DNA from 3 places in the Cupriavidus metallidurans CH34 genome. Region 3 is predicted to be linked to each of the others. Evidence: predicted binding sites of a transcription regulator. Region 3 holds the regulator's gene; each other region holds the start of a gene.
What was found. The regulator NrdR, encoded in region 3, represses ribonucleotide reductase genes. The targets are predictions, from matches to a motif close to CACNANATNTNGTG.
Positions count from the first base shown of each region.

Region 1 (9,834 bases), on a different replicon from region 3:
AATCGGCCTCATCGAATAGCTCGGGATCCCAGGTCGTACGACATTCATAGGCGACACCGCTTGCCACCAGACGCGCCAGCGAGTCCATCACGCGTGTGGCGCTTCCGGGCGTGCCGGTCACGTGGTCGTAGCGGTGCGCGGGCGCCTTGATATCGAAGCCAACCCAGTCGACCCATGGCAGCGCGGCCTCCAGGCGGTCCGGATACATGCCGGCCGTGTGCAGGGCGACCTCGAAACCCAGTTGCCGCACGTCGCGCATGGCGGCCGGTAGCGCGGCCTGCAGCGTGGGCTCTCCGCCGGAGAACACCACGCCATCCAGCAGGCCGCGCCGCCGCGCCAGGAATGCCAGCACGTCTTCCCAGACCCGCGCGGACGGGCTGGCGACCGGGATCAGGTGCGGGTTGTGGCAGTAGTCGCAACGCCAGGGGCACCCCTGGCAGAACACCACGGCGGCCAGCCGCCCGGGAAAGTCGATGCTGGTCAGCGGCGTGAAGCCGCCGACTTTCAGGTCTGCCACAATGGGCTCAGGCCGCGCAGCGGATCTCATCGAAAAACGTGCGCTCGGCATGCTCGCCCTTCTTGCCGGTATTGAAGCTCGCCACCGGACGGTGGTAGCCCATCACGCGGGTCCAGACTTCGCAGGGTTGGCGCTCGTCGTCCTTGAGTGCCAGTGCGGGTTCGATCGAGAAATGGCGGGCGACAGCGAGATCAGTCATGGCGTTGCTCCTCATGTGCGAAACGTCGGGTTGAAAATCGGGAAACCTCACGCCGCCAGCGCGGCGCGTTTGCGCGCGAGAATGTCCTCGTCGCACTTCGGGCAGAAGCGGTGTTCGCCGGCCAGATAGCCGTGCTTGGGGCAGACGGAGAACGTCGGCGTGATCGTGATGTAAGGCAGCCGGAACGACTCCAGCGCGCGACGCACCATCCGCTTGCAGGCCTCCCCGCTCGACAGGCGCTCGCCCATGTAGAGATGCAGGACCGTGCCCCCGGTGTACTTCGATTGCAGGGATTCCTGACGCGCCAGCGCCTCGAATGGATCGTCGGTAAAGCCGACGGGCAACTGCGACGAGTTCGTGTAGTAGGGCTGATCGGCCGTGCCGGCCTGCAGGATGTCGGGCCAGCGCTTGCGGTCTTCACGCGCGAAGCGATACGTGGTGCCTTCCGCTGGCGTTGCCTCCAGGTTGTACATGTGGCCCGTGGCTTCCTGGAATTCGACGATCCGCCCGCGTACATGGTCCAGCAGACGCATCGCCATCGCGTGCCCGGCTTCCGTAGTGATGTCGTACGCATCGCCCGAGAAATTGCGGATCATCTCGTTGATGCCGTTCACGCCAAGCGTCGAGAAATGATTGCGCAGTGTGCCCAGGTAGCGCTTCGTGTAGGGGAACAGCCCTTCGTCCATCAGTTGCTGGATACGCTCGCGCTTGGCCTCCAGCGTGTCGCGGCCCATGTCCAGCAGTGAGTCGAGCCGGTTCAGCAGTGCGGCTTCGTCGCCTTGATACAGGTAACCGAGTCGCGCGCAGTTGATGGTGACCACACCCAGGGACCCGGTCTGCTCCGCACTGCCGAACAAGCCGTTGCCGCGCTTGAGCAATTCACGCAGATCCAGTTGCAACCGGCAGCACATGGACCGGACCATATTGGGCGTCAGGTCCGAATTCACGAAGTTCTGGAAGTACGGCAGGCCGTACTTCGCCGTCATCTCGAACAGCCGCGCGGCGTTCTCGCTTTCCCACGGGAAATCCGGCGTGATGTTGTAGGTGGGGATCGGGAACGTGAAGACGCGCCCTTTGGCATCGCCCTGCGTCATCACCTCGATGTACGCACGGTTGATCATGTCCATCTCCGCTTGCAGGTCGCCATAGCGGAACGGCATTTCCTCGCCGCCGATGACGGGCACCTGTTCCTTGAGATCGTCGGGACATGTCCAGTCGAACGTCAGGTTTGTGAATGGCGTCTGCGTGCCCCAGCGCGACGGCACGTTGAGGTTATAGATCAGCTCCTGGATGTGCTGCCTGACCTCGGGGTACGTCATCGCGTCCTTGCGGATGAAAGGCGCCATATAGGTGTCGAACGACGAGAAGGCCTGCGCGCCGGCCCATTCGTTCTGCATCGTCCCCAGGAAATTCACGATCTGCCCGACCGCGCTCGACATATGCCGCGGCGGCGCGGCTTCCACCTTGCCCGGCACGCCGTTGAGGCCTTCATGCAGCAGAGTGCGCAACGACCAGCCGGCGCAATAGCCGGACAGCATGTCGAGATCGTGGATATGGAGGTCGCCTTCCCGGTGCGCGGCGCCAGCCTCGGGCGCGTAGACATGCGAAAGCCAGTAGTTGGCGGTGACCTTGCCGGCCACATTGAGGATCAGTCCGCCCAGCGAATACCCCTGGTTGGCGTTGGCGTGAATCCGCCAGTCCTTGCGGTCCAGGTATTCATTGATAGACGACTCGACGTCGACAGTCGTCGCGCCCCGGATGTTCTGTTGCATCGCACCCCTCCCGTGCTTACGCACAAAATATGGGGTGGATTATCTATATCGATACCATAGGTGGTGTTGCGACAGATCAAACGGCGACACCGCTGCGGGGGGCGACACATCGGGCGGCGGGTCGGGCAGATCTCGCCAGGAAGGCGATCCAGACCTCGACCGCCCGGCGTCATCTGCCGCCGGATGTGCCCTTCCCCGGCCCCGGAGTGCCTAGTTCACCTGCCGGGTGCGGCCCGTCCAGTACGGTTCCCGTAGCGCCCGACGCAGCAACTTGCCCGACGGATTGCGCGGCATGGCATCGATGAAGTCGATGCTCTTGGGCACCTTGAAACCCGCGATACGCTCGCGCGCCCAGCCCAGAATGCTGTCGGCGTCAGCGGCCACACCCGGGCGCAGCACCACCATCGCCTTGACCGCCTCACCCCACCGCTCGTCCGGCACACCGATCACGGCCACGTCGGCAACGGCCGGGTGGCCGTAGATGGCGCTCTCCACCTCGGCCGGGTAGATGTTCTCCCCGCCGCTGATGATCATGTCCTTGACCCGGTCGTGGATATAGAGGTAGCCGTCCGCGTCCATGTAGCCAGCATCGCCACTGCGCAGCCAGCCGTCGGCGTCGATGGTGCGGGCGGTCTCTTCCTCCTGCTTCCAGTAGCCCGCCATGTTCTGCGGCGAGCGGATCACCACTTCGCCCACCTCGCCGGCAGCCAGCCTCTGGCCATCCGGCCCGACCACCGCCACCTCGCTACCGGGCATGGCCTTGCCGGCGGCGCGCATGCGCGGGACATCGGCGGGCGTATGATCTTCCGGCGGCAGCGCCACGATCGTGCCCGTGGTCTCCGTCATGCCGTACTGCTGCACGAAGCCGCAGCCAAACACCGCCATGCCCTCACGCAGCAGCGCTGCGGGAATCGGCGACGAACCGTACAGCATGTGCTTGAGGCGTGAATAGTCCACCTGGCGCGCGCGCGGATCACGCAGCACGATCTGCATCGCAGCCGGCACCATGAACAGCTTGCTGATGCGGTCGTGCTCGATATAGTCGAGCACCTTGCCCGGATCGAATTCGCGCGCCACGACACCCTTGCAGCCGACAAGAACACCGCGCACGCCCCAGCCCGAACCGCCGATATGCGCCACCGGCATGGCCACCAGCGACACATCTTCGTCGTTCCATTGCGACCAGTCGGCACCTTCGCGCATCGAGATCTCGGTACCACTGGTCAGGTTGCGATGCATCAGCATCACGCCCTTGGGACGTCCGGTAGTGCCAGACGTGTAGAGCTGCAGCACCACGTCGGCGGGCTTCGCTTCGTGCGCCGGTGGTGTATCCGGGCACGCGTCGCGCCATTCCGTGTAGGCCGGCCAGTCTGGCTCCCCGCCCTCCATCGCCACGGCGCGGCGCACCAGTGGCAGCGCTGGCAGCAGGTTGCGAACCGATGCCGATGACTCGGGGCCGACGAAGACCAGCGTCGCGTCGCAGTGCGAGACGATGTACTGGATTTCGGGCCCCGCCAGCCGCCAGCTCACCGGTGCAATGACGGCCCCCATCTTGGCCGCGCCAAAGAATAGTTCGAAATAGTGGTCGCTGTTCTTGCCGACATAGGCGATGCGGTCGCCAGCCTTCACGCCGTCGGCCAGCAGGGCCTGCGCCACGCGATCCGTATGGCGATCGAAATCGGCAAACGTGGTCTCGCGGCCTTCGAAGGCGTACGCAATGGCCCCGGCCCGCTCCCGGGCGAAGTGGCGAATCGCGCTGGGCAGCGTCGCGAGGTATTCCGTCTCCATGAGCCTTGTCTCCCTTTTTGATTGATAGGATGGGTACTGGTGACAAATGGCGTCGAGGGACGCCAATGCGGGCACTCAGAGCCGCAATACCTGTCGCGCGATGATGTTGCGCTGGATCTCGCTCGAACCGCCGTAGATCGATGCCTTGCGATAGTTGAAGTAGCGCGGCGCAATCGGGGCGGCATCGTCCGGACCCAGACGCGGGTCGGCAGCGCGGCCCTGGATCTCGGCCCAGGTATCCCGCACGAATGGCAGCGCATAGGGTCCGAGCACGTCGACGGCTAGCTCGGAGATGGCCTGTGCCGTCTCGGTACCGACCAACTTGATCATGCTCGACGCCGCGCCGATCGACGTACCCGAGGCCACGCCGGAGAACAGCCGCAACTCCGCCGCCTCGGTCGCCGCCACGCGCACATACGTGGCGCCCAGCCGTTGCCGGAAGACGGGATCGTCGACCAGCCGCCCGGTGCCATCCTCACCGGGCTGAGCGGCGGCCATGGCAGCCACCTTGTCCAGTTGCCGGTGCAGCATCGGCGCGAAGCTGCCGCCACGCTCGAACTCGAGCAGGTACTTGGCAATGGTCCAGCCCATGCCCTCCTCGCCAATGCGTTGGGCGGCCGGCACGCGCACATCGTCAAAGAAAACCTGATTGACCTCCTGCTGGCCCTCCATCGGGCCGTCGAGCGTAGGCAGCGCCGATACGGTGATACCCGGCGTGCGCATGTCGAGCAGCAGGAACGTAATGCCCTCCTGCGGCCTGCCCTCGCGCGAGGTCCGCACCAGACAGAACATCCAGTCGGCCCACTGGGCGTGCGTCGTCCAGATCTTCGAACCGTTGAGGATGTAGTGCTCGCCATTCGCATCGACGCCGCGTGTCGCGCGCATCTGCAGCGAGGCCAGATCGGAGCCTGAGTTCGGTTCGGAGTAGCCCTGGCACCACCAGTCGTCGGACGCCAGGATGCGCGGCAGGAAGCGGGCCTGTTGCTCGGGGCTGCCGTACTTCATGATGACGGGCGCCACCATCTTGAGACCCATCGGCGACACCGGCGGGCAACCGGCGGCGGCCAGTTCGCTCTGGAAGAGGTGCCGTTGCGTGGGTGTCCAGCCGGGGCCACCATGTGCTTGCGGCCAGTTCGGCGCGGCCCAGCCACGCGCGTGCAGGGCCTTTTGCCAGCGTACCTGTGCCGCCTTGTCGAGATAACCGTTCTTCGATTGCGCCATCATGGCGCGAAGCTCGTCATCAAACGCTTCGGAGATCCAGGCGCGCACCTCGGCGCGAAACTGCAGGTCTTGCGGAGACTCGTCGATATCCATGGCGGTCCTTATGCGTTGGCCGGGTAGCGCAGGTCGACACAACGGCGCAGATGGTAGGCAACGTTGCCGAACTGCAGGCCGATGGCGGTGACACGCTTGAAGTAGTGGCCGACCGCCGTTTCCTCGGTCACGCCCATGCCGCCGTGGATCTGCACCGCGCCCTGCCCGATGCGGCGGCCTGCTTCGTCGACATGGGCCTTGGCGGTGCTGGCACCCAGCGCCCGTTCATGTGGCTCGCCAGCAAGACGCATGGCAGCCACCTGTGTGAGGGCGACGGCCTGCTCGTGCAACATGTACATGTCGGCCATGCGATGCTGCAGCGCCTGGAAGCTGCCGATCGCCTGCCCGAACTGCTGGCGCTGACGCGCGTACTCGATGGTGTTCTCCAGCATTCGCGCCGTGGCGCCGGTGGCTTCGGCACACAGCGCGACGGCGGCGGTGTCGCCCAGTTGCTCCAGCAGCGGCAATGCGCCGCCAGGCATTCCCAGCACTTGTGCGGCGCTCACCGGCACGTCGGTCAGTATCAGGTCAGCAGTACGGCCGCCGTCAAAGGTGGGGGCTTCGATCAACGTCAGGCCCGGCGCCGTGCGTTCGACCCAGAACAGCGTCGGACCGGCTTCCGTGTTCGCGCTGACAATGAAGTGCGTGGCCCAGGGCGCGCCGGTGACAAGCGCCTTGCGTCCATGCAACCGGTAACCGCCGGCAGCCGCATCCGCGCGTGTTCGCACCATCATTCCGTAGCGCGATTCCGGTTCGGCGTGCGCCCAGCCGACCACCAGTTCGCCTGCCGCGATGGCGGGCAGCGCTTCGGCGGCCAGCGTCTCATTGGCATATTGCAGTGCATCAACCGCAAGGATGGCCGTGCCAAGGTAGGGCTCCAGCACAAGATGGCGGCCGAACTGTTCCATCACCACGATGTGGTCGATGATGCCGCCGCCCAGCCCACCGAAGCGCTCGGGAATCCCGATGCCAAGCAGGCCAAGGTCGCGCGCGAACGCGCGCCAGCAATCGGGACGCCAGCCGGCGGCCGAATGCACGGCAGCCTGGCGCGCATCGAACGTGTAGTGATCGGACAGGTAGCGCGCGAGCGTGTCGCGCAGCATGGCCTGTTCCTCGCTGAAGCGAAAATCCACGTGTTGGCTCCTCGGTGGAGATGAGACACAGTCATTCTGTTCCGCGCCGGCCATGCCGGCGACGTTCGAACGAACTATTCGCGCCAGACAACAAGTGCACCCGAACGCCTAGACCTGACGTGCGAAATCGCTCACCTTCACGCCATCGCGCCCCAGAATCGCCATGCCGACAACACGATTCCAGTACAACTCCGACCCGTGCGCCATGCGCCATTCGTGCAGGCATCGCGTCACCAGTTGCAGGTCATACTCCTCCGTGATGCCGATGGCGCCGTGGAGCCCATGGGCGGCGGCCGCGACAACCTGCACGGCCTCCGCGCAGCGGGCCTTCGCCACGGCGGCAGCAAGCTTCCCCGGGTGCCGCTGCCCACCCGCGAAAGCCATTTGCGCGGCGACGGACATTGCGGCAATGTGCTCGACGATTACTGAAAGCTGATGCTGGATGACCTGGAACTTGCCGATCGACCGCCCAAACTGCGAACGGTCCTGGCAATACTGGAGGGTCAGCTCTCCCGCGCGTCGGGCCGCCCCCGCCATCAGCACGGCAAGCACGGCGCCGTCCCAGGCGTCCAGTTCGTCCACCGTGACGCCCTCGATAGGCACGGCATCACCCCGCACCCACTTCAAATCCGCGCTGAGGCTGCCGTGCACCCCGATCCAGTCCCGCTGCGCCGCGCTGCAATCCAGCAAGAGCACCGCGTCGCCGCAGCCCACGAGTACATGGTCCGCGACCAGGCCACCGATCACATTGGCGATATGCAGGCTCCCGTCCGGTTCGCACCGGCATCTTGGCGCGATCGTGATCATGCCCGCGGGCGCCCCGCCCCCGGATTTCGAGAGAATCGCCCGTGCTGCAATGGTCTGGCCGATTGGCAGTGGTACGGCGTGCTTTCCGACCTCAAGAAGAATCGGATACAGCTCGCCCAACGCCAGCCCGGCGCCTCCAGCCTCTTCGGGCGCCAGGAGCTCGAGGAATCCCGCCTCCTCGATGGCACCCCATACCTCCCTGACTTCAACGCCTTGTCCAATCTTCCGGAGCGCCTGCGGCGAGAAACGGTCTTTCAGAATATTTGCGATGGCTTCTACGAACATTCACTGTCCTCCTTCGTGTTAGCGCAGCCCGAGGCTACGGGCGATCATGCCGCGGAGAATCTCTCGCGTGCCGCCACGCAACGAGAACGTCGGGGAAATCTGGCTCAGATAGGCCACCGTGCGCAGCAGCTCGCCATCGCCGGCCGCCTCCGGGTCCGAGGCGATCGCCGCTTCCAGATAGGCCGGAATCGCCTGCTCCAGCTCGGTACCCAGATCCTTGACCAACGCCGCTTCGACCACCGGGCTCTCATGGCGTGCCAGCTTCGATGTCACGGCGATCGACATGTTGCGCAACGTCGCCACATGCGTGACGAAGCGGCCAAGCGCGGCCACCTGGTCCCGGGTCGCTTCCGTGCGGCGAAGCTGTTCGATCCAGGCATCCAGCAGGACGATGCTGGAATAGATGCGCTCCGGGCCGCTGCGCTCGAATGCCAGTTCCGCGTTCACCTGCTCCCAACCACTGCCTTCTTCGCCAATCAGGGCATCCGACCGCAGCGCCACATTCTCGAATACCACCTCGGCGAAGTGCGCGTCGCCCGTGAGGTCCCGGATGGGACGCACGGTCACGCCGGGCAGGGAAAGATCGATGATGAACTGGGACAACCCCTTCTGCTTGTCCTCGGGAACCCCTGAGGTACGGACCAGCGCGATCATGTACTGACAATGCTGCGCGTTGGTCGTCCAGATCTTCTGGCCATTCAGGACCCAGCCATCCGCAGCCGGCGTCGCGCGCGTCCGGACACTCGCCAGGTCGGAGCCCGAGTTCGGCTCGCTCATGCCAATGCAGAAGAACGCCTCGCCACGACATATCTTCGGCAGGTAAGCCGCCTTCTGCGCCTCCGTGCCGTACCTGAGGATCAGCGGCCCGCTTTGCCGATCCGCGATCCAATGCGCTGCGACGGGGGCTCCAGCGCTCAGCAACTCCTCGACCAGCACGAATCGTCGGAACGGATCCAGGCCGGCGCCGCCGTACTGCGCCGGCAAGGTAATGCCTACCCATCCGCGGCCGGCAAGCTTCCGGCTGAAATCAGCGTCAAAGCCCATCCACGACCTGGCCCGCTTGCTTGGTGGGGCCTTGGGTTGCATGTCCGCGAGAAAGGCCTTCACCTCGGCGCGAAACGCCTCCGCCTCCGGGGGCAACTGCGCGAGATGAAAGGTATCGAGTAGATGATTCAATGAAAACTCCTGATCTGGCACTGCCGCCAGGCGTCAGTGCAAAAAACCGGCACGGTGCTGCCGTGTGTCCGCAACACGCCGGCAACCGGTGCCTCACATCACGTTCACAGTGGCGATCTTCACCACTGGTACTTCGCGGGTTCCTTGTCGATGAACCTCCGGACTGCCTCCTGGTGATAGGCGCTCTCGCGGCACATGGCCTGCAGCATCGCTTCCTGCGCATGGACGGTATGACGGTCGGACTCGAACGCCCGGTTCATCACGGACTTCGCCGCGCCGATGGCGTCGGTCGGGGCGTGCGCGAAGCGATTCGCCAGCGCAATGGCATCGGCCACGACATCGTCATCGGAGATCGAATGGAGCAACCCAAGGTCGAGCGCCTCATCGGCCTTCACGACGCGCGCGGAGAAGACCAGTTCCTTGGCGCGCGCGAGGCCGATCCAGCGAGGCAGCAGATATAACGCCCCGACATCGGGCACGAATCCGATGCGGGAGAACACCGAACAGAACGTGGCCCGTTTCGATGCCAGGATAAAGTCCGCGCAAAGCGCCAGCGAGAGTCCCGCGCCAAACGCCACGCCGTCCACGGCCGCGATGACCGGCTTCTCCATGTCGATCAACTCGTCGGACCAGCGATGAATCTTGCGAATGCGCTCGCGTCCCTCGAAGATGTCGCGTTCGCCGCCCTGCCCGGCCGCAATCGCCTTCACATCGCCCCCCGCGCAGAAGTGCCCGCCAGCGCCGGTCAGCACGATGGCCTTTACCGCCTTGTCATCGCGCAACGCCGGAACGACCTCGGCGAATGCGTCCCGCATCGTCATGTCGAGCGCGTTGCGCTGCTCC
Region 1 is NC_007974.2:1,834,742-1,844,575, forward strand. It holds gene RMET_RS26310 (anaerobic ribonucleoside-triphosphate reductase activating protein) at 1-517, opposite strand, end outside; gene nrdD (anaerobic ribonucleoside-triphosphate reductase) at 525-716, opposite strand; gene RMET_RS26320 (ribonucleoside triphosphate reductase) at 764-2,488, opposite strand; gene RMET_RS26325 (fatty acid--CoA ligase) at 2,699-4,276, opposite strand; gene RMET_RS26330 (acyl-CoA dehydrogenase family protein) at 4,352-5,590, opposite strand; gene RMET_RS26335 (acyl-CoA dehydrogenase family protein) at 5,599-6,723, opposite strand; gene RMET_RS26340 (acyl-CoA dehydrogenase family protein) at 6,832-7,815, opposite strand; gene RMET_RS26345 (acyl-CoA dehydrogenase family protein) at 7,834-8,991, opposite strand; gene RMET_RS26350 (enoyl-CoA hydratase/isomerase family protein) at 9,111-9,834, opposite strand, start outside.
Region 1: the regulator NrdR is predicted to act here: its motif matches at 2,510-2,523, upstream of RMET_RS26320 (ribonucleoside triphosphate reductase).

Region 2 (9,834 bases), 430 kb from region 3:
TCCCTTCGCCCCGACATGGCAAGAATCTTCCTACTGCTGGCCATCGTGCTGGGCATCTTGTGGTGGCTGCGCGATCGCGCCGGCACGCGGCAGACCGCCGAGAAACAGGAGCCGCCGCCGCGCCGCACGGGCGCTGGCGACGAAAACATCGAACCGATGGTCCAGTGCGCGCACTGCGGCGTGCATCTGCCGCGCGGCGATGCCATCGCATGGCACGGCCTGCATTACTGCCGCCGTAGCCATTTGCCAGACATGCCCGGCGAGGGCGATCACGGCACGCGTTCATGACGGCGCCGGCGTCGGCCTGGTCCCATCTGAACGGCTGGCGCGTGCTGGTCAAGCTCTGGCGTCAGTCGGAGCCACCTGAATTCCACTGGCGGCTGCAGCGGTACTTCTGCTGGACGCGGCTTGCCGTCGCTGTGTTGCTGGTCGGCTATGCCTGGCTGCCGCTCGAACGCGCCGCCGCCGGCGCCGACGTCTTCAACGTGGCGACGAACGCGCGCTTGGCCTCGGCCATGCCGGTCGTGCTGCCTTATCTGGCCATCGCCCTCGTCACGCTGTTCGGTACGTTGTGGCGCAACCACTTTCACGTGCGCGTGCGCGTGCAGGTGCTGGTCGATCTGGTCTTGCTGGCCTCCATCTACGCGGCGCTCGGTCACTTCGGCAGCCAGGGCGAAGGGCTGGCGATGATTTTCCTGCTGCCCGTGATCGAGGCGGGCGCGCTGACCAGCCTGACGTTTGCGCTGTTTGCCGCTTCGGTGTCGGCGCTGCTCGTGATGGGCCCGCCGCTCCTGCAAACATTGATCACGCGCCAGGTCGATGTGAACCTGCTCGGTTCCGGCCTGTTCGGGCTTGTGTTCATGATCGCGGCGCTCGTGATGTACATGCTTGCCAATCGCCAGATCGCCCAGGAGCAACTGGCGCTGGCGCGCGAACAGGAACTGCGCCTGCAGCAACTCGTGAACCGGCTGATGGTCAATGACATGCAGGACGGCGTGATGCTGGTCCGTGCCAATGGCGTCGTTGTGGCGGCAAATCCCGCCGCGCTCGTGCTGCTTGGCGTGCAGCAAAACGAGCGGATTCGCGAAGGGCAGGTTCGTGTTGGCGAGCGCGAGAACGTGTTGTTCGACCTGCGTCGAATGCCGCGTCTGCAACCGCTGCTGGAGATGCTGCGCGACTGGATCCGCATGAAGGACGACGTCCCGCGCATCTTGCAATTGCTGCCGCTGCCATCGCGCCCGTCCTCCTCGGCGCGCAACTCGATGCACACACGGCTGCGCCTTCGCTTCGTGCTGCCCGGCCTGGCGGGGCTGCGTTCGACGCTGGCGGGTGCACTGACCTCGCCATCGGGCCTCGACACAACCAGCTGGAACGATATGTCGCCCGAGGGCGCCGCGCGCCTGCGGCTGGCCATCGCCCAGAACGAGGCCATGGCCTGGAGCCCGGCGGACGAGGCGCTGCTGCGTAGCGAGATGCGTGACACGGTGCTGGTGCACATCGAAAGCTGGGAGCGTATTGCCGAGCAGGTCCAGCAGGAAAAACTTGCCGCGATGGGTCGACTGGTCGCCAGCGTCGCGCACCAGATCCGCAATCCGCTCGCGGCGATCAGCCAGGCCAACGAACTGCTGGCCGACTCAGGCGGTGGCGAGGGCAACATCGATGCCCGCCTGCTGCGCATCATCAGCGATAACGTGCGACGGCTCGATCAGGTGATTTCCGATGTGCTGCAACTGTCGCGCCGCCCGCGCACCGGGCATAGCGCTGTCGATTTGGCCAAGGCGCTGCCCGAAGTCGTGGACCGGTGGCGGCTGGAAATGCGTTCGCGAGCCGGCGCCCGCGCCGAGGTGAACGCCAATGCGATCCGCATCACCGTCGATCTGAAGGGGCCGGTGATCTTCGACATGTCGCAATTGCAGCAGGTGCTCGGCAACCTGCTCGACAACGCATGGCGCTATTGCAGCCGGCTGCCGGGCGCGATCCGCCTGCTGGCGCATACGCTCGACCAGCACCATGCCGAACTGATTGTCTGGAACGATGGCGCGGAAGTCACGCGCGAGCAGCAGCGCAGCCTGTTCGAGCCGTTCTTCACCAGTAATCCGCAAGGTACCGGGCTGGGGCTGTTCATGGCGCGCGAGCTGTGCGGCGCGAACGACGCCCAGGTGCGCTACGGCGCGATCGTGCTAGAGGATCTGCTCGACCGCACCGGCATGCTCGTCGGGGCTCGCGATACACTTCCCGGCAAGGCATTCGTGTTGACGCTGCGCAACGAAGTGCCCGACGTCGCGAATGCCCAGCCATTTCAACCATCGGCCAAGCTCTGATATCCATGCCTCCCAGATTGTCCGCACCCGATCCGATTCTCGTCATCGACGACGAGGCCGACCTGCGCGAGCTGCTGGATATCTCGCTGCGACGCATGGGGCATGACGTGGTGATGGCCGGTTCGCTGGCCGAGGCCCGCCTGCGTCTGGCCGAGCGGCGCTACAGCCTGGTGCTGACCGACATGCGGCTCGGCGATGGCCTCGGCATCGAGATCGTGCGCCAGTTGTCGGCGTCGCCCGAGCGCACCCCGGTGGCCGTGATCACGGCGTATGGCAGCGCGGACAACGCGGTGGATGCGCTCAAGGCCGGCGCGTTCGACTACATCGCCAAGCCGGTATCTCTCGAGCAACTCCGCACGCTGATTCTCAACGCACTGGGCCGTCACCAGCGCGGTGCGAACGGTAACGACACATCCGATCAGGCCGATGCGGGGGACGCGTCCGACGCGACCGATGGGGCCAGTCTGGGCGATCGCGCGGCCGGGCTGCTACCGGGGGTCTCGCCGGCAATTCACGAGGTACGGCGCTCGCTGCCGCGCCTGGCGCGCAGCATGGCACCGGTGGTGATCAGCGGCGAATCCGGCAGCGGCAAGGAACGGGCGGCGCGAGCGATTCACGCGATCAGCGCGCGCTCGGCGCATCCATTTGTGGCCGTGAACTGCGGCGCGATCCCTGAGACGCTGATGGAGGCCGAGTTCTTCGGTCACGTCAAAGGCGCCTTTACTGGGGCCGACGCCGAGCGCGGCGGGTTCTTCCAGGCCGCCAATGGCGGCACGCTGCTGCTCGATGAGGTCGCGGACTTGCCGCTGGCGATGCAGGTGAAGCTGCTGCGCGCGTTGCAGGAACGCCGCGTGCGCAAGATCGGCGCTAGCAAGGAAGACAGCGTGGATGTGCGCGTCATGTGCGCCAGCCACAAGGATCTGGCGGCGATGGTCGCCGCCGGAGCATTCCGGCAGGACTTGTACTACCGCCTCAACGTGCTTGAACTCCGGATGCCCACGATGCGCGAGCGCGCCGAGGACATCCCGGTGCTTGCCCGCGCGATTCTCGAGCATCTGGCCGTGCGCTACGGCGATGCGCATCCCAAGCGGCTGTCGCGCGCGGCGCTGGAATGGCTCTGCGCGTACGAATTTCCGGGGAACGTGCGCGAGCTCGAGAACCTGCTCGAGCGTGCCTACGCGTTCGCTGAGAGCGAGGAGATCGAGGTGGCCGACCTGGGGCCGCTCGACACCGGCATCGAGCGTGCCGCGCTGATGCAGACGGCCATGGCGGCGCCGCCGTTGACTGCCGTGCCGCCGGCAGCCATGTATCACCGGTGGGGTAACGCCGGAGCCTGGGGCGTGCCCGCTCCGGCGACACCCGTGGCGGTGATGCCAGAACCGGCGCCCGTGCCGGCCCCGATTCCCGTGGCAGGGCCGGTCGCCGTGCCTGCCCCCGATGCTGGCGCGCCGGCTGCCACCACGTTCCCAATTAATCTTCCCGCGCACCTGGAGGCGATGGAGCGCGAGCTGATCCTGCGCGCCTTGCGGCAGACCGGCTTCAACCGGACCGCCGCGGCGCCGCTGCTGGGTTTGAACTTCCGCCAGTTGCGGTATCGGATCGAACAGCTCGGTATCTGCGAGGAGGATGGGCGCAGCGGCCGGGACGATAGCGAATCGCTGGCCGAAGGGGAGGGGCGCGATGTCTGACGCCGCAGGCCGGGTCCGCGACTGGCGGCCCAACGCCGACGGCTGGGTCCCCGCAGCCCGCCACGTGCCGTCCCCGAACTTCGACGCCCGCCCCGAAGGCATGGCGGTCGATGTGGTGGTACTGCACAACATCAGCCTGCCGCCGGGGCAGTTCGGCTCCGACGATATCGAGGCGTTCTTCCAGAATCGGCTCGATGCCACGCGCCATCCGTTTTTCGAGACGATTCGCGATGTCCGGGTATCGGCCCACTTCCTGATCCGTCGCGATGGCGAGCCGGTTCAGTTTGTCGCCTGCACACAACGTGCGTGGCACGCCGGCCAGTCCGACTATTGCGGACGCCAACGCTGCAACGACTTCTCGATCGGCATCGAGATCGAGGGCACCGACGACCAGCCGTTCACGCCAGCTCAGTACGAGACGGTCGCCGCGCTGGTGAGTGCCCTGCGGGCCGCCTATCCGATCCAGGGCGTCGCTGGCCACAGCGACATTGCTCCGGGACGCAAGACCGACCCAGGCCCCTACTTCGACTGGAGCCGCTTTGCGAAACAGGCCGCGCTGCCGCTGGCGATGATGCCGTACCGGCAGGCAAGGTAGGTTTTCCAGGGGTGTCAAATAGGGTGCGCCGGGCCCCGAATCGTCACGACGGCTGCCACATTCTGGGACACCTATCGCCGACCTGTTCCCATAGAAATATTTTCAAAATCTTGTGCGCCACCGAACGGCTCGCCGCGAACCCTTGAGGCAGCGGGCTTTGCGGGATTGTGGCGCTGCCGCACCGCCGGCCCGGCAATGTGAAAGCTGATTGTCAAGACTGGTCATTCAGTCTCGTTTCACTATACTTAGCCCAGATTTTCGATGTGACCACTACATCTAGTGGTTTTTCCGGGGAGCCGACCCAAGAGTGAAGCCTCGCTGCAGCAGCTTGCGGTGTGTGCGTCACAAAATTCAACCGGGTCGGGCTGTAAAAGAGTCCCTAGCAGAATGAACGCCTGTGCAGTTTGGTTCTCGCCTGGCATGGCCAGTGTCGAGTGTCTTCTGGAGCGCATTTTGCTAGGGACTTTGTCATCTTCAGCAGAAGTCTTCAATACAAGGGTTAAAACAGGAGTTACCTCATGCAAACGGCCCAAAACGAACAACAAACCACTGGCGTGACTGGCGTTGCTGGCGCAGCAGCCGGCATTGCGCAGCAGAGCCCCGTCGCTGCAGGCGTTACCTATCAGGACTACAAGCTGATCCGCCGTAACGGCGCCGTGGTGTCGTTCGAGCCGAACAAGATTGCCGTGGCCATGACCAAGGCATTCCTGGCCGTCAACGGCGGCCAGGGCGCGGGATCCGCGCGCGTGCGCGAGATCGTCGAGCAACTGACCCAGAATGTGGTGCGCGCGCTGGTGCGCAGCCGTCCGAACGGCGGCACGTTCCATATCGAAGACGTGCAGGATCACGTGGAACTGGCGCTGATGCGCTCGGGCGAACATGAGGTGGCCCGCGCCTACGTGCTGTACCGCGAAAAGCGCACGCAGGAACGTGCCCAGGCCAACGCGCAGGCGGTGGCCCGCGTGCAGGAAGCCGGCGTGTCGTTCAACGTGACCGATAACGGTGTGACGTACCAGCTGGACTTGGTGGCGCTGCACGCGCTGATCGACAACGCCTGCAGCGGCCTCGGCAAGGCCGTCAGCGCAGAGCCGATCCTGAAGGAAACGCTCAAGAACCTGTACGACGGCGTGCCGATGACGCAGGTCTACGACTCCGCCATCCTGGCCGCGCGCACGCTGATCGAGAAGGACCCGGCCTACAGCCAGGTGACCGCCCGTATCCTGCTGCACACGATCCGCAAGGAAATCCTGGGCGCCGAAGTGACCCAGACCGAGATGGCGACGAAGTACGCCGAGTACTTCCCGAAGTTCATCGCCCGCGGTATCGAAGCCGAACTGCTCGACGAAAAGCTGGCCACGTACGACCTGGCCCGCCTGGGCGCCGCGCTGGACGCCTCGCGCGACTTCCAGTTCAACTACCTGGGCCTGCAGACGCTGTACGACCGCTACTTCCTGCACGTGGACGAAGTGCGCATCGAAATGCCGCAGGCGTTCTTCATGCGCGTGGCCATGGGCCTGGCGCTGGAAGAGAAGGACCGTGAAGCGCGCGCGATCGAGTTCTACCAGCTGCTGTCGTCGTTCGACTTCATGTCGTCGACCCCGACGCTGTTCAACTCGGGCACGCGCCGCTCGCAGCTGTCGTCGTGCTACCTGACCACGGTCTCGGACGACCTGGAGGGCATCTACGAGGCGCTCAAGGAAAACGCGCTGCTGTCGAAGTTCGCTGGCGGACTGGGCAACGACTGGACCAACGTGCGCGCGCTGGGCTCGCACATCAAGGGCACCAACGGCAAGTCGCAGGGCGTGGTGCCGTTCCTGAAGGTGGTCAACGACACGGCCGTGGCCGTGAACCAGGGCGGCAAGCGCAAGGGCGCGGTCTGCGCGTACCTGGAAACGTGGCACCTGGACATCGAGGAATTCCTCGAACTGCGCAAGAACACCGGCGATGACCGCCGCCGCACGCACGACATGAACACGGCCAACTGGATTCCGGACCTGTTCATGAAGCGTGTGATGGAAAATGGCGAATGGACGCTGTTCTCGCCGGCCAGCTGCCCGGACCTGCATGACAAGGTCGGCAAGGCATTCGAGCAGGCCTACCTGGGCTACGAAGCCAAGGCCGCCAACGGCGAACTGAAGCTGTTCAAGAAAGTGCCGGCCATGCAGCTGTGGCGCAAGATGCTGGGCATGCTGTTCGAAACCGGCCATCCGTGGATCACGTTCAAGGACCCGTGCAACATCCGCAGCCCGCAGCAGCACGTGGGTGTGGTGCATAGCTCGAACCTGTGCACGGAAATCACGCTGAACACGAACGAGAGCGAAATCGCCGTGTGCAACCTGGGTTCCGTGAACCTGGTGGCCCACCTGATGCAACAGGCCGATGGCACGTACGTGCTGGATCACGCCAAGCTGCAGAAGACGATCCGCACCGCGATGCGCATGCTCGACAACGTGATCGACATCAACTACTACGCGGTGGAGAAGGCGCGCAACTCGAACCTGCGCCACCGTCCGGTGGGCATGGGCATCATGGGCTTCCAGGACTGCCTGCACGTGCTGCGCACGCCGTACGCCAGCGACGCCGCGGTGAAGTTCGCCGATACGTCGATGGAAGCCGTGTGCTACTACGCCTACCAGGCGTCGACCGAGCTGGCCGAAGAGCGTGGCCGTTACAGCACCTACGAGGGTTCGCTGTGGGATCGTGGCATCCTGCCGCAGGATTCGCTGAAGCTGCTGGCCGAAGAACGTGGCGGCTACCTGGACGTCGACCTGTCGTCGACGATGGACTGGGACAGCCTGCGCGGTCGCATCAAGCAGCACGGCATGCGCAACTCGAACTGCATCGCGATCGCCCCGACCGCGACCATTTCGAACATCATCGGCGTGTCCGCCTGCATCGAGCCGACGTTCCAGAACCTGTACGTGAAGTCGAACCTCTCGGGCGAGTTCACGGTAGTGAACGACTACCTCGTGCGCGACCTGAAGGAACGCGGCCTGTGGGATGAAGTGATGGTCGCCGACCTGAAGTACTTCGACGGCTCGCTGGCCCGCATCGACCGCATTCCGCAGGACCTGCGGGACATTTACGCCACGGCGTTCGAAGTGGAACCGACCTGGCTCGTGGAAGCCGCCAGCCGCCGTCAGAAGTGGATCGACCAGGCCCAATCGCTGAACATCTACATGGCCGGCGCTTCGGGCAAGAAGCTGGACGACACCTACAAGCTGGCCTGGCTGCGTGGTCTGAAGACCACGTACTACCTGCGCACGATGGCTGCCACGCACGTGGAGAAGTCCACCGTGCAGCGCGGTTCGCTGAACGCGGTGTCGTCGGGCGCCGACGGCCAGTCGGGCATCGATGCTGCCGCGTCGGCTGCACCGGCGATGCCGGAGGCCGAGGGCGCGGTCTGCACGATGCGTCCGGGCGATCCTGGCTTCGAAGAGTGCGAAGCCTGCCAGTAAGCAACACCTGAAAGTACCCTCGGTCTGCTCCCCTCTCCCGCTGTGCGGGGGAGGGGCCGGGGGAGAGGGCCAGGCACATCGATAGCCGATGCGCCTAAGCTGACCACAGCCGCCCCTGATCGAATCATCGGAGAAACAACATGCTGAGCTGGGACGACGACGTTCAAGCCACACCGCAGGCCGCGCCGCAGCCTGCCCTGCAACCCGCTGCCGTCGCCACGTCGGTCGACCAGCAAGGCGTGCTGCCGCCGGCAGCCACCGAGCCGGGCATCCTCGGCAACAACCCCAACGCCGCCGCCGCGCAAAGCACGCGCCGCGTGAACGCCGCCGACAAGCGCGTGATCAACGGCGCCACGGACGTGAACCAGCTCGTGCCGTTCAAGTACAAGTGGGCATGGGAAAAGTATCTGGCCGGTTGCGCGAACCACTGGATGCCGCAGGAAATCAACATGTCGCGCGACATCGCCCTGTGGAAGGACCCGAACGGCCTGACCGAGGACGAGCGCCGCATCATCAAGCGCAACCTGGGCTTCTTCGTGACGGCCGATTCGCTGGCCGCCAACAATATCGTGCTGGGCACGTACCGCCAGATCACGGCGCCGGAATGCCGCCAGTACCTGTTACGCCAGGCCTTCGAAGAGGCCATCCACACGCACGCGTACCAGTACATCGTGGAATCGCTCGGTCTGAACGAAGCCGAGATCTTCAACGCGTACCATGAAGTGCAGTCGATCCGCGACAAGGACGAGTTCCTGATCCCGTTCATCGACACGCTGACCGACCCGTCGTTCAAGACCGGCACGCCGGAGAACGACCAGAAGCTGCTGAAGTCGCTGATCGTGTTCGCCTGCATTATGGAAGGCCTGTTCTTCTACGTGGGCTTCACGCAGATCCTGGCGATGGGCCGCCAGAACAAGATGACCGGCGCTGCCGAGCAGTACCAGTACATCCTGCGCGACGAATCCCTGCACTGCAATTTCGGCATCGACCTGATCAACCAGATCAAGCTCGAGAACCCGCACCTGTGGACGGCCGAGTTCAAGGCCGAGATCACCGAGCTGTTCAAGAAGGCCGTGGACCTGGAATACCGCTACGCCGAGGACACCATGCCGCGCGGCGTGCTGGGCCTGAACGCACCGATGTTCAAGGGCTACCTGCGCTTCATCTGCAACCGCCGTTGCCAGCAGATCGGCCTGGACCAGCTCTTCCCGAACGAGGAAAACCCGTTCCCGTGGATGAGCGAAATGATCGACCTGAAGAAAGAGCGTAACTTCTTCGAGACGCGCGTCATCGAGTACCAGACGGGCGGCGCGCTGTCGTGGGATTGAGGGGTCGGCTGCCGCGTTGAGAAGACGGCAGCCAGAATGGGTAGTGTGCGGACATCGGGCGGAGCCTGATGTCCGTTTTTGTTTCTTGGCGGCTTATTCCGCCGTCGCTCCGGACCGTTTCACCACCGTCGCCCATTTCCGGATCTCGCTATCCACGAACTTGCCGGTCTCCGCCGGCGTCATCGGCATTGGCTCCGAGCCCCGGTCGGTGATGAACTTGTGCAGTTCGGGCGATTGCAGCGCCTTGACGGTCTCCGCATTCAGCTGCGAGACGACGGCCGGGGGCGTGCCAGCCGGCGCCATCATCACGGCCCAGCCCAGCGCCTCGAAGCCCGGCACGCCCTGTTCGCGTACGGTTGGCACCGATGGGAGCTGCGGCACGCGTTGCGTCGTGGTCACGGCCAGCGGCAGGGCCTTGTGGCTCTGGATCAGCGGCATGGCGGC
Region 2 is NC_007973.1:3,341,739-3,351,572, reverse strand. It holds gene RMET_RS15480 (PP0621 family protein) at 16-288, shown strand; gene RMET_RS15475 (histidine kinase dimerization/phospho-acceptor domain-containing protein) at 285-2,321, shown strand; gene RMET_RS15470 (sigma-54-dependent transcriptional regulator) at 2,327-4,009, shown strand; gene ampD (1,6-anhydro-N-acetylmuramyl-L-alanine amidase AmpD) at 4,002-4,604, shown strand; gene RMET_RS15460 (ribonucleoside-diphosphate reductase subunit alpha) at 5,123-8,062, shown strand; gene RMET_RS15455 (ribonucleotide-diphosphate reductase subunit beta) at 8,203-9,390, shown strand; gene RMET_RS15450 (tripartite tricarboxylate transporter substrate binding protein) at 9,484-9,834, opposite strand, start outside.
Region 2: the regulator NrdR is predicted to act here: its motif matches at 4,873-4,886, upstream of RMET_RS15460 (ribonucleoside-diphosphate reductase subunit alpha).

Region 3 (9,834 bases):
CTTCGGCCTGCTTGCGCTTCTGGCGTTCCAGGGCGATATCGGCCGCTTCCTCGACCTTGCTGCGCACGGCAGGCTCAGGCGGCGTGGGACGCGGCAGTTCCACCGGGCGCGGCGGAGGTGGTGGTGCAGGCGCGACGTCCGGCACCTCTTCCCAAAGCTCCGCCTCGGCACCCACCGGCGTGCTGCTCTGCCAGTGCACGCCGTAGTACAGCACGATGCCGAGCAGCAGATGCATCACCAGCGCCAACAGGAACGAGCGAAGCGTGCCGCGTTCCTTGACTGGCTGGTACGGATAGGCGGCGGCTTCCACCGCGCGCGCGGGCCGTTGATGCGGATGACGGGACGAAAGGCTGGCCACTTTGAGTTGCGACGTTGGGGCGCTTACTTGGACTTCACCATCAGGCCGACGCGCTTGACGCCATCGGCCTTCAACACGGACATCACGTCGAGCACGGCTTCGTACTTGACGGAGCGGTCGGCGGCGATCACCACCGGCTGGTCCGGATTTTCATTCTGACGCTGGCGCACGAAATCGATCAGGCCGCGCTTGTCGAGCTTGCGCTCGAACGCGTTGCCGGCGTTGTCCTTGCCACGCGCGGTCAGCTCGCCGTCCTCGTGCACGGTGACGATGATCGGCGGCGTCTGTTGCTGCGGTGTGGCATTGGCCACTGACGGCAGGTCCACCACGGCCGGGTTCACGATTGGTGCTGCCACCATGAAGATAACGAGCAGCACGAGCATCACGTCGATATACGGCACGACGTTGATTTCCGCACTGGCCCGACGGCGTGATCCGCCGCGGCGCTGAATGGCTGCCATGACTGGTGCTCCCCCGCTCTCGGTTTAACGCGTCTGGCGCTGAAGGATGTTCAGGAATTCTTCCATGAAGCTTTCGAACCGGATGGCCAGACGGTCGATTTCCGTGGCATACCGGTTGTAGGCGATCACGGCCGGGATAGCTGCAAACAGGCCGATCGCGGTGGCCACGAGTGCCTCGGCGATACCGGGCGCCACTGACGCGAGAGTCGCTTGCTGCACATTCGACAGGCCGCGGAATGCGTTCATGATCCCCCAGACCGTGCCGAACAAGCCGATATAAGGGCTGACCGAACCGACCGACGCCAGGAACGGCAGGTGGGATTCGAGCACGTCCATTTCACGCTGGTACGCGGCGCGCATCGCGCGACGGGCGGCGTCGAGCAGCGCGCCGGCCTCATTGCCGCGTTCGCGTGCCTTCAGGAACTCGCCCATGCCCGATTCGAAGATCCGTTCCAGGGCGCCGGTGTTGTGACGATTGTTGACCGCACTGTTATAGAGCGCCTGCAGGTCGCCGCCTGCCCAGAAATCGCGCTCGAAGCCCTCGGTCTGCGTGCGCGCGGCGCGCAGTGCCAGGTGCTTGCGGAAAATGTAGGTCCACGAGAACAGGGACATCACCAGCAGCAGGGCCATGACGGCCTGTGCCAGCAGACTGGCGTGAAGTACCAGCGAAATGATCGACAGGTCTTGCGTGACGGTCACTGGATTCATCGAGCGTTTTTGATAGTGGCGAGAACAGGGGCAGGAATCGGGGTCGGCCGGAACGTGCTTTTATCGACACATCCGACTCGAATTTGGCCGGCGGCCAGCATCAGCTCGCCACGCCAGGCTTCCTGGGCAAATTGGACCGACGCCGGTCCGACGCGTTCGATATGCGTACGGATCTCGAGCTGGTCGTCCAGCCGGGCGGGCGCATTGTATTCCACAGTGGTGCTGCGGACGATGAAGACCACGCCGGACGAATCCGCGAGGCTCTGCTGTTCGACGCCGAGCGAGCGCAGCCATTCGGTCCTGGCCCGTTCGAAGAATTTGAGGTAGTTGGCGTAGAACACCACGCCGCCTGCGTCGGTATCTTCCCAATACACGCGCAGCGGCCATACGAAATTTGGCATGGCGGGCATTGTAACGGAGTGCACTGGTAAACCCGTGTGTGACTTTGCAACAGCAAGTTGCGAGCCAATCCTCGCCAGGCCTTGCCGGATCAGGGCCGGGCGCACATCCGGGCCGGCCATCGTCTTGCAGCAAGCCGCTTGCTCGCGTAAACTCTGCGGCAACCATTCCACCTTGCGCGACTGGCGAAGTCAGTGGGTACTACCACGAGGAAGCGCAAGTTCATTGGGCGTGATATTCGATGCGCCTGCCGCTCGCCTGGGCAGCGAATGGGAAGCAGGGTGCGCCCTGCACCGGCTGGTCGCGTTTTCGCGCCCCCGGTGCTGGACGCCAGTGCCTTCCCCGCGCGCCCTAATACGCGAAAATCCCGCAATACAGAGTAGCGTCGACAGGCATCCGGTTTTCGTACCGGCCGTGCCATCCGCTCTCCCTTTTAAACAGACGAGTCACGCCATGTTTGAACGTAGCCGCTTCACGATCGAGCAGATCGACCCCGAAGTCTTTGCCGCGATCCAGAAGGAAAACCAGCGTCAGGAAGACCACATCGAACTGATCGCTTCCGAGAACTACACCTCGCCGGCCGTGATGGCCGCCCAGGGTTCGCAGCTCACCAACAAGTACGCCGAAGGCTATCCCGGCAAGCGCTACTACGGCGGTTGCGAGTACGTGGACGTGGTGGAGCAGCTCGCCATCGACCGCGTGAAGCAACTGTTTGGCGCCGAAGCCGCCAACGTGCAGCCGAACTCGGGCTCGCAGGCCAACCAGGGCGTGTTCTTCGCCATGCTCAAGCCGGGCGACACGATCATGGGCATGAGCCTGGCCGAAGGCGGTCACCTGACCCACGGCATGGCGCTGAACATGAGCGGCAAGTGGTTCAACGTGGTCAGCTACGGCCTGAACGCGCAGGAAGACATCGACTACGACGCGCTTGAAAAGCTGGCCCACGAGAAGAAGCCGAAGCTGATCATCGCCGGCGCATCGGCTTTCGCGCTGCGCATCGACTTCGAACGCATCGCCAAGGTTGCCAAGGCTGTTGGTGCCTACTTCATGGTGGACATGGCCCACTATGCCGGCCTGATCGCCGCCGGTGTGTACCCGAACCCGGTGCCGCACGCCGACTTCGTGACCACCACCACCCACAAGAGCCTGCGTGGCCCGCGCGGTGGCGTGATCCTGATGAAGGCCGAGCATGAGAAGGCCATCAACTCGGCCATCTTCCCGGGCATCCAGGGTGGTCCGCTGATGCACGTGATTGCCGGCAAGGCCGTGGCCTTCAAGGAAGCGCTGCAGCCGGACTTCAAGGCGTATCAGGAACAGGTGGTCAAGAACGCCGCCGCACTGGCCGAAACGCTGATCGCCCGCGGTCTGCGCATCGTATCGGGCCGTACGGAAAGCCACGTGATGCTGGTGGACCTGCGCGCCAAGAAGATCACCGGCAAGGAAGCCGAGAAGATCCTCGGCGACGCCCATATCACGGTGAACAAGAACGCGATCCCGAACGATCCGGAAAAGCCGTTCGTCACCTCGGGCATCCGCCTGGGCTCGCCGGCCATGACCACGCGCGGCTTCAAGGAAGAAGAAGCCCGCCAGGTGGCCAACCTGATCGCCGACGTGCTGGACAACCCGCACGATGAGGCCAACATCGCCGCCGTGCGCGAACAGGTTGCCGCACTGACCCGTCGCTTCCCGGTCTACGGCTGATTCGCCAGTCGATCGCGTTATAGTTAGCGCACACGAACGGCGCTGCCACCTCTGAGGTGGCAGCGCCGTTTCAACAACCAGCACGACCGCAACAGAAATCGAAGATGCAAAATGCGGTCAGGCTCTTACTTTCAGGTGGTCAGGCATGAAATGCCCCTTCTGCGGTCATTCCAGCACTCAGGTTCTTGACAGCCGCGTCTCGGAAGATGGCGATACCGTGCGCCGCCGACGCCGCTGTGAAGCCTGCGACCGCCGCTTCACCACCTACGAGCGGATCGAGCTGTTCTTTCCCGCCATCGTCAAGAAAAATGGCTCGCGCGTGGACTACGCGCGTGCCAAGCTCAAGGATTCGATGCGGCTGGCACTGCGCAAGCGGCCAGTTTCCGCCGAGGCCATCGACGAAGCGATCACTCGCATCGAAGAAAAACTGCTGGCTCTGGGCGAGAAGGAGATCCCGAGCAGCCAGGTCGGCGAACTGGTCATGCGTGAGCTTCGCAAGCTCGACAAGATCGCCTATATCCGCTTTGCCTCCGTGTATCGCAGCTTCGAGGACGTTTCCGAATTCCGGGAAATGCTCGACGAATTCTCGTCATCTACCCCACGAAAGGGGTAATAAGGACCGCAAAAAAGCTGGCTGATCACCACTTGCCGCTCTTGGCTAGAGACAGGCAAGCGAGCGCGCGTGCAAGTCCGCCTCATGGCGCGTGCGCAAACCCGGACCTCTAAAGCCCAACTTGCGTGATGCCACGCCCTTGGCGACTCTGGCACTCCCTCAGATGTTTCCGGGCTCGACTCGGAAACACACTGACACCAATCCTCCACAGCCAGACACGTCCTGACACCATCCCCGCCGTTATCGTGGCCTTCCGTTCCAATCGAACCGATATGCCATGGTTGCCCGCCTTCACCCCTGTTCCCCTTCATTGACTTCGTGCCGAGGTCACGTCCTGTTCGAAGCATTGCTGAGCCTGGCCTTCGTCGGCCTGGGCGCGATACCGCTGGGGATGCTCGGCACGGTCTCGCTGCGCTGGACCGGTGAACAGGAACGCCTGACCACCGCTCTGATGCGGGCCGCTGAACTGGCCGAAGCAAGTGCAATGGCATTGCAGCCACCCGGCAGCGACGCGCTCCCGATCCCACTTTGCAGATTGGCCGAGCAGAAAGAGCGTTGCGCGCCAGACAAACGCCTCGCGATCGCAACCATCGAGAGCCGTTCTCCGACGGATGCAGCCGGAGTCGCCACCATGCCTACCCGGCTGGCATTGTGGGTCGCGCCATGAGGGCAAGATCGCAGCATCACGGCTTCACCTTGGTGGGCATGATGATCGGTGTCGCGCTTGGCGCGATTGCAATGCTCGCTGCGCTGACCATGTGGCAGGTCATGCGCGACGCCTATGCCAGTGTGGCAGACGGGATCGAGATCGAAGAGCGCGGCCAGCGCGCATTGGCCATCATCGCCCATGCGATCCGGCATGCGGGCTGGATTCCCGCGCATGTTGCACTGGAGCCCGCACACCCCGCCCCACAGGCGCCGCTTGAAGGCCGTGACGATTGTGGTGCGCCGTCGATCGACGACGGGATGGAATGTGGGCGACGCGGCGTCCGCGGCAGCGATGCACTGCTCGTGCGATTTTCCGGCAGCGGTCGCGCAACCGATCCAAGCCTGGCCGACGGCACGATGACTGACTGCAGTGGCTACGCGCTGCCCGCAAGAACAGTTGGCGACGGCATCGCACCGCCGGCACACCATGCCGCGACCAACGTCTTCTATATCGGCAAGGGTAGCGACGGCGTTCCCCAGTTGCTGTGCCGTTACCCGCGCCGCAGCGACAACCGCGCGCAGGCACACGCCTACACATCCGGCACCCTTGTGCGCGGCGTCGAGTCGATGCAATTGCGTTTCGGCATGGTCGATGAGGGCGATGGCCAAGGCGAGAGTGAGCGCGTCTCCGCTCTGCTTGACGCTCAAGACGTGGCGCGACAGCGACAACTCGCCTGGCATCACGTGCGAGCGGTACAGGTCACGCTCGTCGTCCAGGGACAGCGCCCGACTGTCAGTCGCGCGCCGAGACAACGAACCCTCACCACGACTGTTCGTCTACGCAATCCGTCTCGATGCCGGGAAGCCCTATGCTGAACCTCCGCGCACATTCCGGTGCGGCGCTGCTGGCGTTCCTCTCCACCCTGCTGCTGATGATGGCTAGCATCGGCGCCGCCGCCGCGCACCTGCTGTTTGCCGGGCGAAGCATGACGAGCCAGTGGCTGGACCGCGAGATTGCATTCCGCGCGGCCGAGGTGGCGCTACTCGACGCGGAAGCGGATCTCATCGCCGCCATCGCGGAGGTCGGCGGCGAGCGACTGGCGTCATGGCCAACGCCCGGAACGTGTGGGACGGGAGCACAACGCGGACTGTGCATGGCCGATGGCGACATGACGGCATGGATGCCTTGGCTCGAGGGCAATTTGCCGGCAGATCTCGGCATCGATGCCGGTACGTTCACGGGTATCACCATGCCAATCCTGCCCGCCGATGTCATCGGAGCGACTACGGCACCTCGTTACGTGATCGAACCCCTTGAGGATCGAACTGGCCTGACAGCCGACGCCTGGCCGCGCTTTCGCATCACGGCGTTGGGCTTTGGGCGCGACACCGGCGTCCGAGCACTGCTCCAGACGGAGTTCCAGCCGTGATGCACCATCGCACATGCTTCGGCGGCATCGTCATCCTGGTACTTTGGCTGAGCATGACCGCCCCCAGCCATGGCTCCACGACCGGTCAGCTTCCGCTCAGCTATCGCATCTCGGCAGGCAGTTTTCCATGGACCGGCCGGCTCCATGCAGTCGTCTTCCGCACCGCGCGCATCCACACTTCCACCGTGCTCACGAAATGGGAGGCGGGCGCCGAGCTCGACTGGCGCGATACCGCTTCGCGCAGGCTATACCTCGGTGGCGATCACCTTGTGCCACTCCATTGGCACACCATTGACGCCGACGCCCAGGCAGTACTTCGCACCCCCGAGCCCAGTGGCAATGGCACGAGGCGACTTGCATGGTTGCGAGGCGACAGGACGGACGCCACACTTCGCCCGCGCGACACGCGATTGGCCAGCGGCGCCGGCGCCCGCGTGCGCGTTGTGGCAGCCCCAGCCTGGCTGCCGATGCAACCGGGACACGCCCAATTTCGCCTGCGTCACGCAAGCCGCCCGGTCACCGTCTGGATCGGTACGCGCGACGGCATCGTGCATGGCTTCGATGCCGTGACCGGCAAGGAGCTTGCAGGATTCCTCCCGCGCGCCGCGCTAGCTGGTTCCGCCGCCCTCACCGTACCGGGTGGCGCCATGCCCGTGGCGCCTTGCCCGCGCCCGGACAGCATCGACGCGGATCCATCCGGAGTCTGGCGGACGCTGTTGTTGTGCGGCATCCCGTCGACGGACAGGCAGCCGGCCGCCGTGTTCGCCCTGGATGTCTCGTCACCGGAAAGCGAAGCGCCGATCCGGCTGCTCTGGGAGATTCCTGCTTCCGAGACGTTGCCATTGACAGGCCAGGGCCCGATACGCGCACTCATGTGGATCGAACACGGCGCACGTCGCTGGGCCGCGCTGACCATTGTCACCGCGGCGCCGGAAGCCAGCTCACCTGCCGGGATTGCCTTGCTGCCGCTTGACCGGCCCATCGTGAATGGACTCCCATCCGGCACAGTGCCAAGGCTATATCTGCCCTCGACCGGATGCGGTGCCGACACCACCGGGACCCGGCTGCTCGCAGCCAGCGTACTTGCCAACGCAAGTGGCCACGCTCGTGCCGCCTACGTCGTCGACGACACGGGCAGACTTTGGCGATTCGGACTCGATCACCTTGGCGCGACGCAGCAGGCGGAGTCAGCACGATGCCTGCATCGTCAGCGCGGAAGTGCCACCGCCGAGGCACCAATCGTCATGCATCCGTCCAGCGGACCGCTCGTCATCTACGCGGGCGGTGGCGAGCTTTCCGCAATTCCCGATGGGCGCGGTCCGCGCGGCACCCCCTCGCGGATCGACGCCAGCGTGTCAGGCGATGGCGTGATCTTCCGAACGGGCCAGCCCCAATTGGACACCGGCGCGAATGGCTGGACTCTTGCACTCCCCCATCCTGGGGAATCGATCACGACGCTGGACGACGTTGGCCCTGCGCATCTGAGCTTCACCACGCTAACACCCGACGGGCGCACTCGCAGCTACCTGATCGAAGCGGCCAGCGGAGAGTCGGTCATGCAAACGGCCCCGGACGGCACGCTCGTGCGCGCCGTAACCGGTGTGCCGTTCGATGACCGGTTCGGCACACCAATCGCCGTGGCATCGCCAACCTCGAACGGCGGGCCGGTCGTGCCCGGCAGCTCGACCTTCGACACATTCGAACTCGGCATCTGGCAGGTCGACGGCAACACCGCGCATCTCGCGCAGAACACGCACTATCGGCGCCGGCGCGGACGCCTTGGCTGGCGCGAACTGATCCGGACCGAGCCATGAACCTCGCTCAACTCGCTCACCCTAGAAGCATCAGTGGCCGCCAAACCGGCTTCAGTCTTGCCGAACTACTGGTGACCCTGCTGATCGCCGCAATCCTGTCGATGCTGGCGATGCCCGCATGGCGGCATCATCTGGAACGCGCGTGGCGCGTACAGGCACGGGCCGAGCTGGTTTCCGCGATGCTCGCACTCGAGCGGCACGCCCTGCTCACCACCTCGTTCGCCAGCACACCGGGCGCGGCGACACCAGCCGGCCAGTGGCCGCGTCCCGTACCGCCCCCACCAGCCCGCACGCGCCACTGGCTGACTGCCACAAGCTGTGCCGGACTCGATCTGTCGCGTTGTGTGGAGATACGCGCCACGCCAGTGCATGTGGACAAAGCGTGTGGCACGCTGGTCCTGCGCAGCAATGGCGAGTGGCTCTCCATGCCCACGGCGGACGCCGCCGCCATTCCGTTGCCTTGGGAGTGCTGACATGCGAACCACAGGCCACGCGTCCCGAAACGCCAAACGCGGCGCCACCTTGCCCGAACTGCTGATCTCGTTGGCCATCAGCGCGATCCTGGCCATCGCCGCGTGGCCGGTGCTTCGCAACCTGACTGCGGAGCAGACGGTGGCCCATGCCGCGGACCGGCTGGCCGCGTCACTGGCGCTGGCACGCACAATCGCGGCCAGTCGCCGCGTTGAAGTGCGTATCGGCCCCCTGGCAGGCGCCCACACGCTGGATGGCGGCTGGCAGTTGGACAGTGACATGGAGCCTTCGCTCGCGGTCGTCAGAGCCAGCGACCCGTGCCTGCGGATCACGCTCCGCAGCACGGCGGGCCCTGCCGGCGCACAAAGCCTGCGCTTGACACCTGTGGGATACTCACGGTCTGAGCAAGGCGGCTTTCTGGCCGCCACGTTCCAGTTGCGCTGCCACCGCGCGCAGCGACAGGTCCGGCTCGGTGCCCAGGGGCGCATCCGGATCTGCCGGCCCGGCATCGATGTCGATTGCGACTGACCGGACCGGATTCCCGACAAACCCTTTGGCCAGAATCCCACGCCATGTTTTCCGCCGCTGACTACACCGCCATGGAACAGGCCCTCGCGCTCGCCGCGCGTGGCATGTTCACCACCACGCCGAACCCTCGTGTCGGCTGCGTGCTGATGAAGGACGGGGTGGTCATCGGGGAAGGTTACACGCAACCGGCCGGCCAGGATCATGCCGAGATCCAGGCCATGAAGGATGCGATCTCGCGCGGCCATGATCCCGCTGGCGCCACCGCCTACGTCACGCTGGAACCGTGCAGCCACTTCGGCCGCACGCCACCATGTGCCGACGCGCTGGTACGCGCTGGTATCGCGCGCGTGGTGGCTGCCATGGAAGATCCGAATCCCACCGTATCCGGCCGTGGCCTGCAGCGCTTGCGCGACGCGGGCATCGACGTCCGCTGCGGGCTGCTGGAAAAGGAAGCGCGGGATCTCAATATCGGCTTTATCTCGCGCATGACGCGCGGACTTCCCTGGGTGCGCGTCAAGGTAGCTGCATCCCTCGACGGCGGCACTGCGCTGCACGATGGTACGAGCCAGTGGATCACCGGCCAGCCCGCACGCGACGACGGGCACGCCTGGCGCGCCCGGGCCTGCGCCATCCTGACCGGTATCGGCACCGTCCGCGATGACAATCCGGCACTGACCGTGCGTGCCATCCCGACGCCGCGGCA
Region 3 is NC_007973.1:2,910,783-2,920,616, forward strand. It holds gene tolA (cell envelope integrity protein TolA) at 1-358, opposite strand, end outside; gene tolR (protein TolR) at 382-819, opposite strand; gene tolQ (protein TolQ) at 844-1,527, opposite strand; gene ybgC (tol-pal system-associated acyl-CoA thioesterase) at 1,524-1,928, opposite strand; ZMP/ZTP riboswitch at 2,095-2,197, shown strand; gene glyA (serine hydroxymethyltransferase) at 2,380-3,627, shown strand; gene nrdR (transcriptional regulator NrdR) at 3,773-4,240, shown strand; gene RMET_RS13465 (hypothetical protein) at 4,518-4,907, shown strand; gene RMET_RS13470 (PilW family protein) at 4,904-5,764, shown strand; gene RMET_RS13475 (pilus assembly protein) at 5,758-6,318, shown strand; gene RMET_RS13480 (pilus assembly protein) at 6,318-8,132, shown strand; gene RMET_RS13485 (type IV pilin protein) at 8,129-8,605, shown strand; gene RMET_RS13490 (GspH/FimT family protein) at 8,607-9,131, shown strand; gene ribD (bifunctional diaminohydroxyphosphoribosylaminopyrimidine deaminase/5-amino-6-(5-phosphoribosylamino)uracil reductase RibD) at 9,176-9,834, shown strand, end outside.